3 regions of the Pseudomonas sp. TE31087 genome follow, and region 3 is predicted to be linked to each of the others. Evidence: predicted binding sites of a transcription regulator. Region 3 holds the regulator's gene; each other region holds the start of a gene.

Region 1 (5,851 bases), 2.3 Mb from region 3:
AACAGATTGGGCAGACTCGATTCTTCGGCAATCTGGGCAAGCCCGACATCCACGATCCGCAGGTGATTTTCATCGCCTCGGTCGAGGCGGTGTTCGTGACCCTCTCGGACCAGGCGTTCCAGGGCTTGTACGATGCCACTCAGTGGCTCCCCACCTCGCCGGGCGAAGACGACCCGTACTACCCGCGGCAAGAGACGCCCAAAGTGCTGAGCGAGCAGCGCATGGCGCTGAACAGGGCAGTGATGGCCGCCACCCGCACGCTCGACAAGGCGCCGTTCACCTGCCGCCCGCACGACTTCAGCGAGGCCGCTCGCGGCGGCGCGGCCTTCGCGTTCCGTCAGTACGCCACCGAGCAGTTCTTCGGTCTGGGCGATCACTGGCGTCGGGTGGTCGACCTGTACCTGGCCGGGCACTGGCCGGTTGGGCATGCCCCCGGCAAACTGATTGTTATCTGAGCCTTTGTCCCAGTTCGACCGTCATCCCACGGATACGCACCGGCCACACCGGCAAGCGCTGTGTCGGATCTTCCAGGCAGTTACCGTTTTGCAGGCAGAAATGTTGCTTGTACAGCGGTGCCGCTACCACCACGGTTGCTCCCAGGCTGCCCACCAGCCCACGCCCGATGATGTTCGCGCCCGAGCGTGGGTCGCGATTGCCGACGGCGTACAATTCCCGCCCTTGTCCCGGCAGGTAGAACAACGCCACCTGTTCGCCCTCATGCCACACCACCACCCCGGAGTCGGCGACCAGGTCGCTGGCCAGGCACACCGCCTGCCAGCGGGTTTCACTTGCTACAGCCGTGTTGGACAGGTTCATCACATCGCCTCCTCATGGGTGGGAATCAGCTGTAGGGGCGCAGCCGGTCGGCGCTGGCCACGCTCACGCACGAAGTGCACATCCGGATCGGCGCGTTGGTCATTGACAAAGGTGCGGAAGCGCTTGAGCTTTTCCGGATCGCCCAGGGCGTTGGCCCATTCGCATTCGTAGCGATCGACCACCAGTTGCATCTGTGCCTCGAGTTCGGCGGCCAGGCCCAGGCTGTCGTCGATCACCACCTGCTTTAGGTAGTCGAGCCCGCCTTCGAGGCCCTCGCGCCACACCGAGGTGCGTTGCAGCTTGTCGGCGGTGCGGATGTAGAACATCAGCACGCGGTCGATCAACCGTACCAGGGTCTCGTCGTCGAGGTCGGTGGCGAACAGTTCGGCGTGGCGCGGGCGCATGCCGCCGTTGCCGCACACGTACAGGTTCCAGCCCTTGTCGGTGGCGATCACGCCGATGTCCTTGCTTTGCGCCTCGGCGCATTCGCGGGTGCAGCCGGACACCGCGAACTTGAGCTTGTGCGGTGAGCGCAGGCCCTTGTAGCGATCCTCCAGGCGCAACGCCATGGCCACGCTGTCCTGCACGCCATAGCGGCACCAGGTGCTGCCGACACAGGATTTCACCGTGCGCGTCGACTTGCCGTAGGCGTGCCCGGTCTCGAAACCGGCGGCGATCAGCTCGCCCCAGATCAGCGGCAGTTCATGCAGCTGGGCGCCGAACAGGTCGATGCGCTGGCCGCCGGTGATCTTGGTGTAGAGGTCGTATTTCTGCGCCACCTGGCCGATCACGATCAGCTTTTGCGGGGTGATTTCGCCGCCGGGAATGCGCGGCACCACCGAGTAGGTGCCGTTTTTCTGCATGTTGGCCATGAAGGTGTCGTTGGTGTCCTGCAGCGGCACCAGCGCCGGGTCCATGATCGGCTGGTTCCAGCACGAGGCGAGGATGTTGCCTACCGCCGGCTTGCAGATGTCGCAACCCACGTGGCCCTTGCCATGGCGTTCGAGCAGCTCGCTGAAGGTGCGGATGCCCTCCACCCGCACCAATGCGTAGAGTTCCTGGCGGGTGTAGGCGAAGTGCTCGCACAGGCTCTTGTCGACCGTCACGCCACGGGCGGTCAGTTCGTGCTCGAAGACCTGCTTGAGCAGTGCCACGCAGCCACCGCAGCCGCTGGCGGCCTTGGTGCAGCCCTTGACGGCGGCAAGGTCGGCGCAGCCGCTGTCGATGGCGGCGCACACCGCGCCCTTGCTGACGTTGTGGCAGGAGCAGATGGTCGCGCTGTCGGGCAGCGCATCGGCGCCCAGGGCGGGCGCGCCACCGCCTTGCGGCAGGATCAGCGCGGCCGGGGCGGCCGGCAGGGCGATGCCGTTCTGGGCATACTGCAGCAAGGTGTCGTAGTAGCTGTTGTCGCCCACCAGCACCGCGCCGAGCACGTGCTTGCCGCTGGCATCCACCACCAGACGGCGGTAGGCGCTGTTGGCTTCGTCGATGAAGCGGTAGCTGCGTGAGCCGGGCGTGGCGCCGTGGGCATCGCCGATCGAGCCGACATCCACGCCCAGCAGCTTGAGCTTGGTCGACATGTCGGCGCCGGTGAAGTCGTCCGCCGCCTCGCCCAGCAGCCGCGCGGCCAGGTTGCGCGCCATGGCGTAGCCGGGGGCGACCAGGCCGAACACGCTGCCATTCCACGACGCGCACTCGCCGATGGCGAAGATCCGCGGATCGCTGGTCTTGCACTGGTTGTCGATCACAACACCTCCGCGCGCGGCGATCTCCAGGCCACAGGCCCGGCCCAGGGTGTCCTGTGGGCGAATGCCGGCGGAAAAGACGATCAGATCGGTCTCCAGGTGTTCGCCACCGTCGAAGTTCATCCGGTAGCGATACTGCTCGCCAGCGCTGATCGACTGGGTCGCGCGGGACAGGTGCACGCCCACGCCGAGGGCCTCGATCCGTGCCTTGAGCGCCGCGCCGCCTTCGCTGTCCAGCTGTACCGGCATCAGGCGTGGGGCGAACTCCACCACATGCGCCTCCAGGCCCAGGGACTTGAGGGCGTTGGCCGCCTCGAGGCCGAGCAGGCCGCCACCGACCACCACGCCACGCCGGGCATCCGCGGCGGCGGCGCGTATCGCGTCGAGGTCCTCGAGGGTGCGGTAGACCAGGCGCGCATTGCCGCTGGAGCCTTCGATCGGCGGCACGAACGGGTAGGAGCCGGTGGCCAGGATCAACTGGTCGTAGCCCAGGCGCCCCTCGGCGGTGAGCAGTTCCTGGCGCTCGCGATCAATGTCCAGCACCGCTTCGCCCAGGTGCAGGTGCACGCCGTGGCGGCTGTAGTAGTCCGGGGCGCACAGGGCCAGGGTCTCGGCGCAACTGCCAGTGAAGTACTCCGACAGGTGCACCCGGTCGTAGGCGCGCTGGCGCTCCTCGCCGAACACATGCAGCTCGAAGTGTGCCGTGGCGCCGCGTTCGATCAACTGCTCGACGCAGTGATGGCCGACCATGCCATTGCCGACGATGACCAGTCGTGCTCGTTGTGCCTCGTTCGCTGTTGCCTGCATAGCCGATCCTCGATCACGGAAAACGAAAAAGGCGCCTGGAGCCGAAGCTCCAGGCGCCTTTGCCTGTACTCATCAGTGTGAGGCCCCTGTCGACCGCCGTTGGTCGTTGGGGCTGTTGTGCATTGGGTGAAGCAGGGAGTGTGCCAGGCTCGCTTTCATCGCGGGCAAGCCCGCTCCCACAAGGGTTACAGCTCTGGGTATGAGCTGGCCAGGTGGTGCGGCCGCACAAGCAGGGTGCAGCCCTCACCACCGTGGTGCATCAATACACATCCCGCCGGTAGCGCTTGTCCCGCCCCAACCCTTCGACATACGCCGCTGCCGCGGCCTCGTCCAGGCCGCCGTGCTGCGCCACCACCTGGCGCAAGGCCGCATCCACATCCCGGGCCATGCGCTGGGCATCGCCACAGACATACACATGCGCGCCGTCCTGCAGCCAGCGCCACAGCTCGGCGCCCTGTTCCAGCAGGCGTTGCTGCACATAGATCTTCTGCGGCTGGTCGCGGGAGAACGCGGTGCTCAGGCGCACATGGCCCTGTGCTTCCCAAGCCAGCAACTGCTCGCGATAGTAGAAGTCGTGCTCCTCGTGCTGCTCGCCGAAGAACAGCCAGTTGCGGCCAGACGCAGCGCGTTCCCTGCGTTCTTCGAGAAACGCCCGGAAGGGCGCGATGCCAGTGCCGGGGCCGATCATTATGATGGGCGTGCCGTCGTCGTCGGGCAGGCGGAAGTGTCTGGATGGTTGGGCAAAGATGGCCACTTCGACGTCCGCAGCACGGTCGGCGAGAAAGGCCGAGCAGACCCCCTTGCGTTCACCGTAGCGCACTGTGGACACCGTCAGGTGCACCTGCCCGGGATGCGCCTTGGGGCTTGAGCTGATCGAGTACAGCCGCGGTTGCAAGGGCTTGAGCAAGGTCAGCCAACGGCTCAGTGGCCATTGCCGGGGAAACTCGCGCAATACATCGGCCAGTTGCCGGCCCCATAGCCAGTCCTTGAGCGCGGTCTTGCACTCAGGCTGCAACAACTGTTGCAGAGAGGGTGCGTTTTCGCTGAGCGCTTCGAGCTGTCGTGGCGTGACACGGGTAATGTCCAGCTGCCGCTCAAGCGCCAGGCTCAGGGGCATCGGTTTCTGGCCTTCAAGCTCGACCACGGCCTGGCCATCGAGCTGCATCAGGCCAAGCAGTTCCTCGACCAGCGCCGGGCAGTTGCGTGGCCACACGCCCAGCGCATCACCGGGCTGGTAGTCCAGGCCGCTACCCGCGAGATCGAATACCAGTTGGCGGGTCTCCTTGGTCGAGCCGGGGCCATTGAGCAGGCGGTTCTGCACCAGGCGCGCAGGCCATGGCTGGTGCCTGCCGTGAGATTCGGCGGTTGCTGGTGCCGATGTAGCGAAGGTGTTTGTGCCGAGGGCCGCCAGCAGGGCCTCGAGCCACGCACTGAATGCGGCATCGAAATCCGGCTCGCAGTCGACCCGCTCCAGCAGACGCTGGCCGCCCAGTTCCGCCAGGCGCTGGTCGAGCTTGCGACCGAAGCCGCAGAACTGGTCGTAGCTGGAGTCGCCCAGGGCCAGTACCGCATAGGGCAGCTTGACGCAATCGACGTCGCCCGCGCCCTGCAGGGCCTGCCAGAACGAGGCGCCACTGTCCGGGGCGTCGCCGTCGCCGAAGGTGCTGGCAATCAGCAGTACGCTGGCGCAGCCGCGCAGTTGCGCCGGGCTGACACCTTCCATGCTGCTGAGCTCCACCGTCAGCCCCGCTTCGCGCAGGCGTTTCGCGCAGCGCTCGGCCAGCGCCTCGCCGTTGCCGGTCTGCGAAGCCCACAGCACGCGATGGCAAGGTAATCCCGCCTGTGCCTGAGGCTGGGCGAACAGCCCCGCCAGCAGACCATCGACGAACAGGCGTCGGGTCGGCGCCAGCGGTGCGTTAGCCGGCAGGCTTGGCACGCCTTCGGCCCGCGCCTGTTGCAGGCCGAGCAGGAAACCTTGCAGGTAATGCCGCTCCTCCTCGGCAAGCACCGGGGCAGGCTGTGTCTCCAGGCCCAGCAGGCGGGCGAGGGTGGCGGTCGGCATGGTGACGGGCTCCGAAGGAATGGCGACGTTCAGGTCGAGGGCCTCGATGCGTTCGCCCGCGACCCGTTCGAGGGTCACGGCGCAGTACTTGAAGGCCGGTTGCAGCGAGGTGGGGTCGACGGCGTCGCTGGTCAGCGCGTTGATCGCCAACTGCTCGCCGTACAGGTCATTCCAGTGGAACGGCGCGAAGCAGCCACCAGGCAGCACCCGGTCGCTGAGGCGGGCCGGCAGCAACGCCTGGCCACGGCGTGAACGGATTGCCACCTGGTCCTTGTCGCGGATGCCCAGGCGCCGGGCATCGTCGGGGTGGATCTCGACAAAGGGGCCGGGCTCGAGCCGGTTCAGGCTCGGGACCTTGCCGGTCTTGGTCAGGGTGTGCCACTGGTGTTGCACGCGGCCGGTGTTGAGGACAAAGGGGTAG
Region 2 (5,851 bases), 5.3 Mb from region 3:
CGAGCGCATCGTCAACATGAACTGGGAAGAGATCCATCCGCCACCCAAGGGTACCGGACGTGATCACTACCTGACCGCCGTGACCCGGGTCGACAACCGCATGGTCGAGATCATCGATGTGGAGAAGGTGCTGGCCGAGGTGGCGCCTTCGTCCGAGTCGGTGTCCGATGGCGTGATCGATGCCGAAGTGCAGGACAAGGCGGTGATGCTGCGGGTGCTGACGGTCGATGACTCGTCGGTGGCGCGCAAGCAGGTGAGCCGTTGCCTGCAGACCGTGGGGGTCGAGGTGGTGGCGCTCAACGACGGTCGCCAGGCCCTGGATTACCTGCGCAAGCTGGTGGACGAGGGCAAGCGTCCGGAGGAGGAGTTCCTCATGATGATTTCGGATATTGAAATGCCGGAAATGGACGGCTATACCCTCACGGCGGAGATCCGCAGCGATCCGCGCATGCAAAAACTGCACATCTGCCTGCATACTTCGCTGTCCGGGGTATTCAACCAGGCGATGGTCAAGAAAGTCGGTGCCGATGACTTCCTGGCCAAGTTCAGGCCGGATGACCTCGCTCAGCGCGTGGTCGACCGGATCAAGGCAAGTCATTGAAACGGCCGGGGCCCGTCCCCGGCGCTAGCGATTTAAGAAGAGGCGGCAGCATTGTCTACGGGTAATTTGGATTTCGAACAGTTCCGGGTCTTCCTGGAGAAAGCCTGTGGCATCCTGCTGGGCGAGAATAAGCAGTACCTGGTCTCCAGCCGTCTCAACAAGCTGATGGAGCAACAGGGCATCAAGTCGCTGGGCGAGCTGGTGCAGCGCATCCAGACCCAGCCACGCAGTGGTCTGCGCGAGCAGGTGGTCGATGCCATGACCACCAACGAGACGCTGTGGTTTCGCGACACCTACCCGTTCGAGGTGCTAAAGAGCAAGGTGATCCCGGAGTTCATCAAGAACAACCCGGGCCAGCGCCTGCGCATCTGGTCGGCGGCCTGTTCGTCCGGTCAGGAGCCGTACTCGATCTCGATGTCGATCGACGAGTTCGAGCGCACCAACCTCGGCCAGCTGAAGATGGGTGCGCAGATCGTCGCCACCGACCTGTCGGGCGCCATGCTCAACAACTGCAAGACCGGCGAGTACGATAGCCTGGCCATCGCCCGCGGCTTGTCGCAGGAGCGTCTGCAGCGCTACTTCGACCCCAAGGGTCCGGGGCGCTGGGCGATCAAGTCGCCGATCCGCAGCCGTGTCGAGTTCCGTTCGTACAACCTGCTCGACAGCTATGCGCCGCTGGGCAAGTTCGACATCGTGTTCTGCCGCAACGTGCTGATCTACTTCTCGGCCCAGGTCAAGAAGGACATCCTCATGCGCATTCACGGCACCCTCAAGCCCGGTGGCTACCTGTTCCTGGGGGCGTCCGAGGCGCTCAACGGCCTGCCTGACCATTACCAGATGGTCCAGTGCAGCCCGGGGATCATCTACCAGGCCAAGTAAGGCTGGGCGAAAAAAGGCCGGTATCCTGCGATACCGGCCTTTTTGTTTTCGCTGCGGGCTTGCCTGTGATGGCGTGTCAGAACGCGTAGCGCAGCCTGGCCGAGAACACGTCGGCATCGAAGCCCGACTTGCCCACGTAGTCATAGCTGACGCCGACGCTCACCGCGCCCAGCTTGTAGTCCGCTCCCAGCCCGGCCTCGTAGCTGTTGCGCGCGACGCTGGCGCCGTGGCTGACGAACGGCGTGGTGCCCAGCACGAAGGTCGCGGTGTTCTGCACAGGATCCGCGGCAAAGTCGTGGTAGGCCATGACTTTCACCTGCGGCTCCAGGATGCCGGCGCCGAGCGGCAGTTGGCTGGCCACGCGCACGCCGGCGCCCAGCTCGATGGCCTCGTAGCGCTGCGCCTCGACCTTGAGTGCGGCGGCCGAGCCTTTCTCGTTGAAGCGGTCGATGTCGACGCGGCTGTAGCGCGCTGCCAGGCGCGGCTCGACCAGCAGTCGCGGATTCAGCTGCCAGCTGTAGCCGCCGACCAGATTCAGGCCCAGCAGGTTGCTGTCATAGTCCGACTTGGCCCGTGTGCCCGCGACCTCTCGCTTGCCTTGGTTATCGTTGAAACCGTAGGTCAGGCTGGCATCGACGAAGTAGTTGTCCAGGGTGTAGCTGCCATACAGCGAGAAGGCGTGGCTCTGCACCTGGGTCTTGTTGCCGCGTTTGCCGTTGATGTCGGTGTCGATGAAGCTGTAGGCCGCACCTAGGGTGAGCTGGTCGTCCAGCTGGCCATCGGCGCCGACCGCCACGCCGCGGCTGTAGGCGTTGTAGCCGGCAATGCCATCGCGCTGCTGCTGGCTGGCGTCGCTGTACAGCGACTGCATCCACACGCCGGAGGCGCGGCGTGCTTCGTCGGCGCGAAGGGCGCGCAGGCTGCTGGAGCGGTTGTCGATGGCGTTGCCGATCAGTCGCTGGCTGGCCATGGCGGCCTGGCGGGCGCCGTCGCTGACGTCCGGCGCCAGTTGCTCGGCGAGCCTGGCCAGTTGCGCCTCGTCGGCGCTGGCGGCGGCGAGGAACAGTGGGTCCTGGTTGCCCAGGCGTGCCAGCAGGCCGGCTTCGGCCAGGTTGCCCAGGGCACGCTGTGCATTGCTGTCGCCACCCTGTTGCGCGACGATCTGCTCAAGGTCCTCGGTCGGCTTGGTGCTGACGGTGACGTAGACCTTGTTGTCATCGAGCGTGCTGCTCAGCACGTTGAGCATGGCCGAGGTGCTGGCGACCTGGGGCTTGGCGTTGACCTGCAGGCCTTTGGCGTCGAGGACCTGCACCTGGCCGGCCTCGAGCAGCAGGTAGCGGCTGCCGCTGGCTTCGAAGTCGGTGTCCTCCGGCTCCATCAGGATCCGCGCGTTCTGGGCGAACTCGGCGATGCCGCTGACCTTGAGCACCGCCGTGTTCGGGTCGGTACTGCTTGCCAGCCACAGGCCCAGCGCCGAGTTGTCGGCAATCCTCAGGTTGCCGTCGAGGGTGGTGTGAAGGCTGTGCAGGGTGAAGGTAGTGGGTGGCTCGCTGCTGTCGCCCACATCGATCCAGCCACCGTTTGCCAGGCGGATGCTGTTGCTGCCGGGGGGGCCGTAGGCGACGCCATAGGTGCTGTCGCCTTCGACCTCGATGTTGGCCAGGCCGACGAGGTCGCCGTAGATCTTGCTGCCCTGGCGCATGATCAGCTCGACCGGGCGGTTGCTGGTGGTGGCGTCGATGGCGACTTTGGCCCAGATCTCGCCGCTGTTGAAGATGTTCAGGTCACCGTTGGCCTTGTACCCGGGTTGCAGGCCGGGGCCGTCAAAGGCGGTATTGCCAATGCGGATAGCGGTGTCGCCGGCCACGATCCTGCCGCTGTTTTCGACATGGCGTCCCAGGCTGTCGAACAGGGTCGCGCCGTCGAGCACGATGGCCTGGGAGCCTTGGTCACCAGCGAAAATCTGGCCCTGGTTGTCGATGCCGGCCAGTACGGTCGGCCGGTTGGCGGCATCCGTGGTGGCGTGGATGGCGATGGCGCCCGGGCCCGTCGCGCTGATCTCGCCGCGGTTGACCACCCGCTCTTCCAGGTTCGCCCCTGCCAGGTTGATGGCCCGTGAGTTGCGGCCGGTGGCGATGATGCGGGCGCCTGCGGTATTGATCAGGCCGCCGTGGATGCGGCTGATGTTGCTACCGGGGCTGGACAGGTCGATGCCGTAGGTGGGGCCGCCATTGTTGTACGAGAAGCTGGTGCCGGCCTTGAGCAACCCTTCGTTGGTCAGGTCGTCGTCGACGGTGCTGGCGCTCAGGCGCAGGGCGGCACCGTCGAGGCTGGTGGTGACAACATTGCCGCGGTTGGTCAGGAAGCCGCCGATGTTGGTGCCGCTGATACGGATACCGTCGCTGCGATGGATCAGGTCGACAGCGTTCGTGTCGCTGTCGTTGATTGCACTGCCAAGCGTCATGTTGCCCGCCACCAGGCTGTTCGCGAGGGCGATCGCGTCCTGCTGGTAGCCGGTGAAGCTGCCGGTGAATTCGAGGTCGTCGGCAAAGGACTGGTGGTCACCCCTGTAGCCAGCATGGGTGAGTGCAATGGTCTGGGGCAAAGCCAGGGCGGGGGCGGGAATGGCGCCGATCAGGAGGGCCAGGAGGGTCTTGCGCAGGTTAAGCGGTGGCACGGTTTCGTTCCTTTGAAATCGTAATGAAAGCGGCGCGCATCCATGCGGGCGACAACCGTGATGGCGTGGGCTGGTGCGCGAGGACGCGGATGCTATCGCGATTGGTGGCTAAATGACATGTCGAATTGACGTCAATTTTTTGTTTTGCCGCTTTTGCCGCCTGGCAATTGCCGCTTGCCGAGTTGGATGCGGAAGCACATTGCCGCTTTTCTGGCATCGCCAGTGTCCTGATATCTGGCTAGCCCCCGCTTTACTGGGGTTGCGCAGGTTGGCACAGCCCTTGCTAAAGCCTAAGCCAACGAAACTCTGGTCAACCTTTGAAGGTTTCCCCGATATGAGCATCAGCTTCGACAAGGCGCTTGGCATCCACGAAAAGGCATTGGGCTTCCGTGCCCAGCGTGCCGAGGTGCTGGCCAACAACATCGCCAACGCCGACACGCCCAACTACAAGGCGCGTGACATGGACTTCTCGTCGGTACTCGCCGCCGAGGCCGACAAGCAGCAGAAGGGGCGCATAGCCCTGGACCGCACCAACAACCGCCACATCGAGGCCGAAGGCCTGGCGATGATGGACGACACCCTGCAGTACCGTACGCCGATGCAGCCGTCGATCGACCAGAACACCGTGGATGCGCAGATCGAGCAGTCGAACTACGCGGAAAACGCCGTTGGCTTCCAGGCCAGCTTCACCCTGCTCAACAGTAAATTCAAAGGGCTGGTATCGGCCCTGCGTGGAGAGTGACCATGTCCCTTGCCAGTGTCTTCAACATCGCCGGTAGCGGCATGAGCGCGCAGAACACGCGCCTGAACACCGTTGCCTCGAACATCGCCAACGCCGAGACGGTGTCCTCGAGCATCGACCAGACCTACCGCGCCCGCCATCCGGTGTTCGCCACCACCTTCCAGAACGCGCAGAACGGCATGGGCCAGTCGCTGTTCGAGGAGCAGGGCGAGGCCGGGCAGGGCGTCCAGGTCAAGGGCATCATCGAGGACCAGAGCAACCTCGAGGCACGTTACGAGCCCAATCATCCGTCGGCGAACAAGGACGGCTACGTCTACTACCCGAATGTCAACGTGGTCGAGGAGATGGCCGACATGATCTCCGCCAGCCGTGCGTTCCAGACCAACGCCGAGCTGATGAACACCGCCAAGACCATGATGCAGAAAGTACTGACCCTGGGTCAGTGATAAGGAATCCCGACCATGGCAGTCGAAAACCCCAGCGTGAACCTCAATGATGTGCTGACAAAATCCGGGGTCAGCACCGGCACCAAGAAAACCACCACCGAGCCTGTCGACAAGAATGCGCTGGGCAAGGATGCGTTTCTCAAGCTGCTGGTCACCCAGATGCAGCACCAGAACCCGCTGGATCCCCAGGACAACGGTCAGTTCATCGCCCAGCTGGCGCAGTTCAGCAGCCTGGAAGGCATCCAGACCCTGAACAGCTCGGTCAACTCGATCATCAGCGGCATGGGCTCGTCCCAGGCGCTGCAGGCCTCCTCCCTGGTAGGGCGTTCGGTGATCGTGCAGAACGACAAGGCCCTCTTCGATCCGAAGGAAAGCCTCAATGGCCAGGTGGTCGTGCCGCAGAACATCACCGACGGCAAGGTGACCATCAAGGACAAGGATGGCAACGTGGTCAAGACCATCCAGTTGGGCGAGCAGAAGAAAGGCACCGCCGATTTCATCTGGGA
Region 3 (5,851 bases):
GTCGGCGGCACGCAGGCGATCGCGGACCTCCTTGCGATCGAGCATGCTGGCGATCTGGCGCAGCAGTTCAAGGTGGGCATCGGTGGCGGCTTCCGGGACCAGCAGGACGAACAGCAGGTCGACCGGGGCGCCATCGATGGCATCGTAATCGATGGGGGCATCCAGGTGCAGCAGGGCGCTCACTGGCGCGGTGCAGCCTTCGAGCCGGCAATGGGGAATGGCGATGCCATTGCCAAAACCGGTGGAGCCCAGCTTTTCCCGAGCGATGAGCTTGTCGAAGACATCTTGCATCCCCAGCTCGGGTACTTGCTCGGCGATCAGGTTGGCGACCTTTTCCAGGGCGCGCTTCTTGCTGCCGCCCGGCACGTTCACGAGGGAACGGCCGGGGGTCAGGATGGTTTCAAGTCGGATCATGGATGAGGGGGATCAGCGGGCGGCTGCGCCTTGCAGCAGACTTTGCTGTTTTTCCTTGTGTTTTTTCAGTTGGCGATCAAGTTTGTCTGCCAGGGCGTCGATCGCCGCATACATGTCTTGATGTTCGGCGTTGGCGACGACTTCGCCACCGGGAATCTGGAGTGTGGCTTCCACCTTCTGCTGCAGCTTCTCGACCTTCATGATCACCGTCGCATTGGTGATCTTGTCGAAATGACCCTCCACGCGGGCGAGCTTCTCAAGCACGTAATCGCGCAGTGGTTGGGTGACTTCTACATGCTGTCCACTGATGTTGACTTGCATACAGCTTCTCCTTTGTTGCCCGTGCATAAAGAGGCAGGTATTGCACCTGCCACTGAAACGCTGTGGCACATCCCGGGGCTACATCAGTCGCTTGCGCTCGCTCGACGGGGCGATGCCCAACGATTCGCGGTACTTGGCGACGGTGCGACGGGCTACCTGGATGCCTTGTGCCTCCAGTAAACCAGCGATCTTGCTGTCACTCAATGGCTTTTTCTGATTTTCCGCCGCCACCAGTTTCTTGATGATCGCGCGGATCGCCGTGGACGAGCATTCGCCGCCTTCGGCGGTGCTCACGTGGCTGGAGAAAAAGTATTTCAGTTCGTAGATGCCGCGCGGGGTGTGCATGTATTTTTGCGTGGTCACCCGGGAAATGGTCGACTCGTGCATGCCCACCGCCTCGGCGATATCGTGCAGCACCAGTGGCTTCATGGCCTCGTCGCCGTGGTCGAGGAAGCCGCGCTGGTGCTCGACGATCTGCGTCGCCACCTTCATCAGCGTCTCGTTGCGGCTCTGCAGGCTCTTGATGAACCAGCGCGCTTCCTGCAACTGGTTGCGCATGAAGGTGTTGTCGGCGCTGGTGTCGGCGCGGCGGACGAAGCCGGCGTACTGCGGGTTGACCCGCAGGCGCGGTACCGCTTCCTGGTTGAGCTCGACCAGCCAGCGCTCGCTGTCCTTGCGCACGATGACGTCAGGCACGACGTACTCGGGCTCGCTGGACTCGATCTGCGAGCCGGGCCGCGGGTTGAGGGTCTGCACCAGTTCGATGACCTGGCGCAGTTCGTCTTCCTTGAGCTTCATGCGGCGCATCAGCTGGCTGTAGTCGCGGCTGCCGAGCAGGTCGATGAAGTCGGTGACCAGGCGCTGGGCCTCGCTCATCCACGGTGTCGAGGCCGGCAGCTGGCGCAGTTGCAGCAGCAGGCATTCGCCCAGGGAACGGGCGCCAATGCCGGCAGGTTCGAACTGCTGGATGCGGTGCAGCACCGCCTCGACCTCGTCCAGCTCGATGTCGAGTTCCGGATCGAAGCCTGCGCAGATCTCCTCGAGGGTGTCTTCCAGGTAGCCCTGGCTGTTGATGCTGTCGATCAGGGTGACGGCGATCAGGCGGTCGGTGTCGGACATCGGCGCCAGGTTGAGCTGCCACAGCAGGTGGCTCTGCAGACTCTCGCCGACCGAGGTGCGGGTGGTGAAGTCCCACTCGTCGTCATCGTTGCTCGGCAGGCTGCTGGCGCTGGTCTGGTAGATGTCTTCCCAGGCGGTGTCGACCGGCAGTTCGTTGGGGATGCGCTCGGCCCATTCGCCGTCTTCGAGGTTTTCCGCGGTGCTGCTGGTACTGGTTTCCTGGAAACTGTTGTCCTGGACTTCGGCGGTCGGCTTGTTCTCGGCGTTGTCCGCCATCGGATCGCTGTTGTCGAAGTCCTCGCCGTCTTCCTGACGTTCGAGCATCGGATTGGACTCCAGCGCTTCCTGGATTTCCTGCTGGAGGTCCAGGGTGGAGAGCTGAAGCAGACGGATGGCCTGTTGCAACTGCGGGGTCATCGTCAGTTGCTGGCCCATTTTTAGGACGAGCGATGGTTTCATGGCTGGGGCTTGATACCTTGTTGCCGGCGCGCATGCGCCATCCACTACACGGAGGGCGCCTGGGCGCCGATTTTAAGCAAGTTGTATGCCTGAAATTGCAGCGTTTGCCTAGAGCACTGTAACAACTTAAGCCTCGAACAGGCGCTTGCGCCAGTGCTCCGGGCAGGCCGGGGTCAGAGTCGGAACTCGTGCCCCAGGTACACTTCCTTGACCAGCTGGTTGGCCAGGATGGTCTCGGCGTCGCCTTCGGCGATCAGCTGGCCATCGTTGACGATGTAGGCGGTCTCGCAGATGTCCAGGGTCTCGCGAACGTTGTGGTCGGTGATCAGTACGCCGATGCCCTTGTTCTTGAGGTGGTGGATGATCTGCTTGATGTCGCCCACGGAGATCGGGTCGACACCGGCAAAGGGTTCGTCCAGCAGGATGAACTTGGGCGCGGTGGCCAGGGCGCGGGCGATCTCGACGCGGCGGCGTTCACCGCCGGAGAGGCTCATGCCGAGGTTGTCGCGGATGTGGCTGATGTGGAATTCCTGCAGCAGGCTTTCCAGCTCCTTGCGCCGGCCGTCGCGGTCGAGGTCCTTGCGGGTCTCGAGGATGGCCATGATGTTGTCGGCCACCGACAGCTTGCGGAAGATCGAGGCTTCCTGCGGCAGGTAGCCGATACCGGCCTGGGCGCGGCCGTGCATGGGCTGGTGGCTGACGTCGAGGCTGTCGATCAGCACGCGACCCTGGTCGGCCTGGACCAGGCCGACGATCATGTAGAAACAGGTGGTCTTGCCGGCGCCGTTGGGGCCGAGCAGGCCGACGATCTGGCCGCTGTCGATGGACAGGCTGACGTCGCGAACGACCTGCCTGCCCTTGTAGCTCTTGGCCAGGTGCTGGGCTTTGAGGGTTGCCATTTACTCGGCCTTTTTCTTCGGTTGAATGACCATGTCGATGCGCTGACGTGGTGCAGTCACGTTGCCACCGCGACCGGCGGTAGCCACCTGGGTCTTGGTGTTGTAGACGATCTTCTCGCCTTCGGTGGTGTTGCCTTCGTTCTCGACCTTGGCGCGGTCGGTAAGGATCACCGTGTCTTTCTGCGCCTGGTATTGGATGGTCACGGCCCAGCCTTTCATCTTGTCGGGCTTGGCGGCGCTCTGCTGCTGCTCGAAGTAGGCCAGGTTGCCCACCGAGGTGACCACGTCGATGTCGCCGGAGGCGGAGCGGGTCATGGTCACGGTGTTGCCTTTGATCATCATCGAACCTTGGGTGATGATCACGTCGCCGGTGTAGGTGGCAACGCCCTGCTTGTCGTCCAGGTGGGCGTTGTCCGCCTGGATGCGGATCGGCTGGTCACGGTCGTTCGGCAGGGCGAAGGCGCTCGCGCTTCCCAGTGCTACGCCCAGGCTGAGCAGAAGGGGGATGGTTTTAACGAGCCTCATACTGTCCTCTTACGTTAGAGAGCAGGTCCATCCTGCCTTCTTTCAAATACGCTTTCATTCCTTTGCCCGTAGTCGTGCCACCGGCGCCGTCGATTCTAACGGCTTGCTCGGTCTGCGCATATTGCTTCTGCGGGAACACGGTCATGCGTGTGCTGGTGATGATGGTTTCACGTTGCTTGTCGTCGGTGCGCGCCACGCGCACATCGTCGATCAGTTCGACCTCGGTGCCGTCCGGGTTGACCTCGGCGCGCTTGCTCTGCACGTGCCAGGGGTACTCGGTGCCGCGGTACATGTGCAGGTCGGGCGTGGTTACCAGGGTGACCTCGCTGGCCTTGAGGTGCTCGACCTTGGCGGCGGTCATCTCGTACTGCAGCTTGCCGTCGGGCAAGAACTGCAGGCTGTGGGCGTTGATCGCGTAGTAGTCGATGGCACTCTGGTCGACCTGAGCCTGCGGCTGGTCGAGGAAGGTCTCCGGGCTGATGTTCCAATAGCCTACCGCAACCAGCACGGCGGCGATCCCGCCTAGCAGCGCGACATTTCTGATCTTCTTGCTGAGCATGGGCAGCCTTACAGGTAATGGGCGTTGGCAGCGTCCAGGGTGCCCTGGGCCTGCATGATCAGTTCGCAGAACTCGCGGGCGGCGCCTTCGCCGCCGCGAGCCAGGGTGACGCCGTGGGCGTGCTGGCGAACGAATGCCGCGGCGTTGTGCACCGCCATGCCCAGGCCCACGCGGCGGATCACCGGCAGGTCGGGCAGGTCGTCGCCGAGGTAGGCGACCTGTTCATAGCTTAGATTGAGTTCGGCGAGCAGGCCGTCGAGCACCACCAGTTTGTCCTCGCGGCCCTGGAACAGGTGCGGGATGCCGAGGTTCTTCGCCCGGCGCTCGACCACCGGGGTCTTGCGCCCGCTGATGATCGCGGTGGTCACGCCCGCGGCCATGAGCATCTTGATGCCGTGGCCGTCGAGGGTGTTGAAGGTCTTGAACTCGCTGCCGTCCTCGAGGAAATACAGGCGGCCGTCGGTGAGCACGCCGTCGACGTCGAACACCGCCAGCTTGATGGCCTTGGCGCGTTGCATCAGGTCCTGGTTCATTTACATCACTCCGGCGCGCAGCAGGTCGTGCATGTTCAGGGCGCCGGTCGGGCGGTCTTCCTGATCGACCACCACCAGCGCGCTGATCTTGTGGTCTTCCATGATCTTCAGTGCCTCGGCGGCGAGCATCTCGGCGCGGGCGGTCTTGCCGTGCACGGTCATGACCTCGTCGATGAGGGTCTTGTGCACGTCGATGTTGCGGTCCAGGCTGCGGCGCAGGTCGCCGTCGGTGAATACGCCGGCAAGCTTGCCGTCGTCACCCAGGACCACGGTCATGCCCAGACCTTTGCGAGACATTTCAAGCAGCGCGTCCTTGAGCAGGGTGCCGCTCTTGACCACCGGGAGTTCTTCGCCGGCATGCATGACGTTCTCGACCTTCAGCAACAGGCGGCGGCCCAGTGCGCCACCGGGGTGGGAGAAGGCGAAATCCTCGGCGGTGAAGCCGCGGGCCTCCAGCAGGGCGATGGCCAGGGCGTCGCCCAGCGCCAGCGCCGCAGTGGTGGAGGAGGTCGGCGCCAGGTTGAGCGGACAGGCTTCCTGGGCGACGCTGGCGTCGAGGTTGACCTCGGCGGCCTGGGCCAGGGGCGAGTCGGGGTTGCCGGTCAGGCTGATCAGCTGGATGCCCAGGCGCTTGATCAGTGGCAGCAGGGTGACGATCTCGGCGGTGCTGCCGGAGTTGGACAGGGCAAGAATGACATCGTCCCGGGTGATCATGCCCATGTCGCCATGGCTGGCTTCGGCCGGGTGCACGAAGAACGCCGGAGTGCCGGTGCTGGCCAGGGTGGCGGCGATCTTGTTGCCGATGTGCCCCGACTTGCCCATGCCCACCACCACGACCCGTCCCTTGCTGGCCAGGATCAGTTCGCAGGCCTTGACGAAGTCACCGTCGATGCGGGCCAGCAGGGCTTCCACGGCCTCGAGTTCGAGGCGCAGGGTGCGCTGGGCGGATTGGATCAGCTCGCTGGATTGGGTCATGTCGAAACGCAATGCCTGATGAAAAGGCGGCGATTATAGCCGCAATG

The links. The regulator sigma-54, encoded in region 3, starts transcription at its own class of promoters, with help from an activator protein. The targets are predictions, from matches to a motif close to ANTGGCATNNANNTTGCTNT.
Region 1: a site for sigma-54 is predicted at 3,497-3,516, ahead of nirB (nitrite reductase large subunit NirB). Genes of this name have one in related genera too.
Region 2: a site for sigma-54 is predicted at 4,425-4,444, ahead of flgB (flagellar basal body rod protein FlgB). Genes of this name have one in related genera too.

The regions. Positions count from the first base shown of each region.
Region 1 is NZ_JBXVNN010000001.1:3,015,438-3,021,288, reverse strand. It holds gene ACZ899_RS13550 (hypothetical protein) at 1-455, shown strand, start outside; gene nirD (nitrite reductase small subunit NirD) at 448-816, opposite strand; gene nirB (nitrite reductase large subunit NirB) at 816-3,368, opposite strand; gene ACZ899_RS13535 (bifunctional nitrate reductase/sulfite reductase flavoprotein subunit alpha) at 3,628-5,851, opposite strand, start outside.
Region 2 is NZ_JBXVNN010000001.1:25,816-31,666, forward strand. It holds gene ACZ899_RS00140 (chemotaxis protein CheV) at 1-601, shown strand, start outside; gene cheR (protein-glutamate O-methyltransferase CheR) at 653-1,480, shown strand; gene ACZ899_RS00150 (autotransporter family protein) at 1,557-4,157, opposite strand; gene flgB (flagellar basal body rod protein FlgB) at 4,492-4,899, shown strand; gene flgC (flagellar basal body rod protein FlgC) at 4,902-5,345, shown strand; gene flgD (flagellar hook assembly protein FlgD) at 5,361-5,851, shown strand, end outside.
Region 3 is NZ_JBXVNN010000001.1:5,358,041-5,363,891, forward strand. It holds gene ptsN (PTS IIA-like nitrogen regulatory protein PtsN) at 1-414, opposite strand, end outside; gene hpf (ribosome hibernation-promoting factor, HPF/YfiA family) at 427-735, opposite strand; gene ACZ899_RS24240 (RNA polymerase factor sigma-54) at 814-2,313, opposite strand; gene lptB (LPS export ABC transporter ATP-binding protein) at 2,487-3,212, opposite strand; gene lptA (lipopolysaccharide transport periplasmic protein LptA) at 3,213-3,737, opposite strand; gene lptC (LPS export ABC transporter periplasmic protein LptC) at 3,724-4,296, opposite strand; gene ACZ899_RS24260 (KdsC family phosphatase) at 4,305-4,829, opposite strand; gene ACZ899_RS24265 (KpsF/GutQ family sugar-phosphate isomerase) at 4,830-5,804, opposite strand.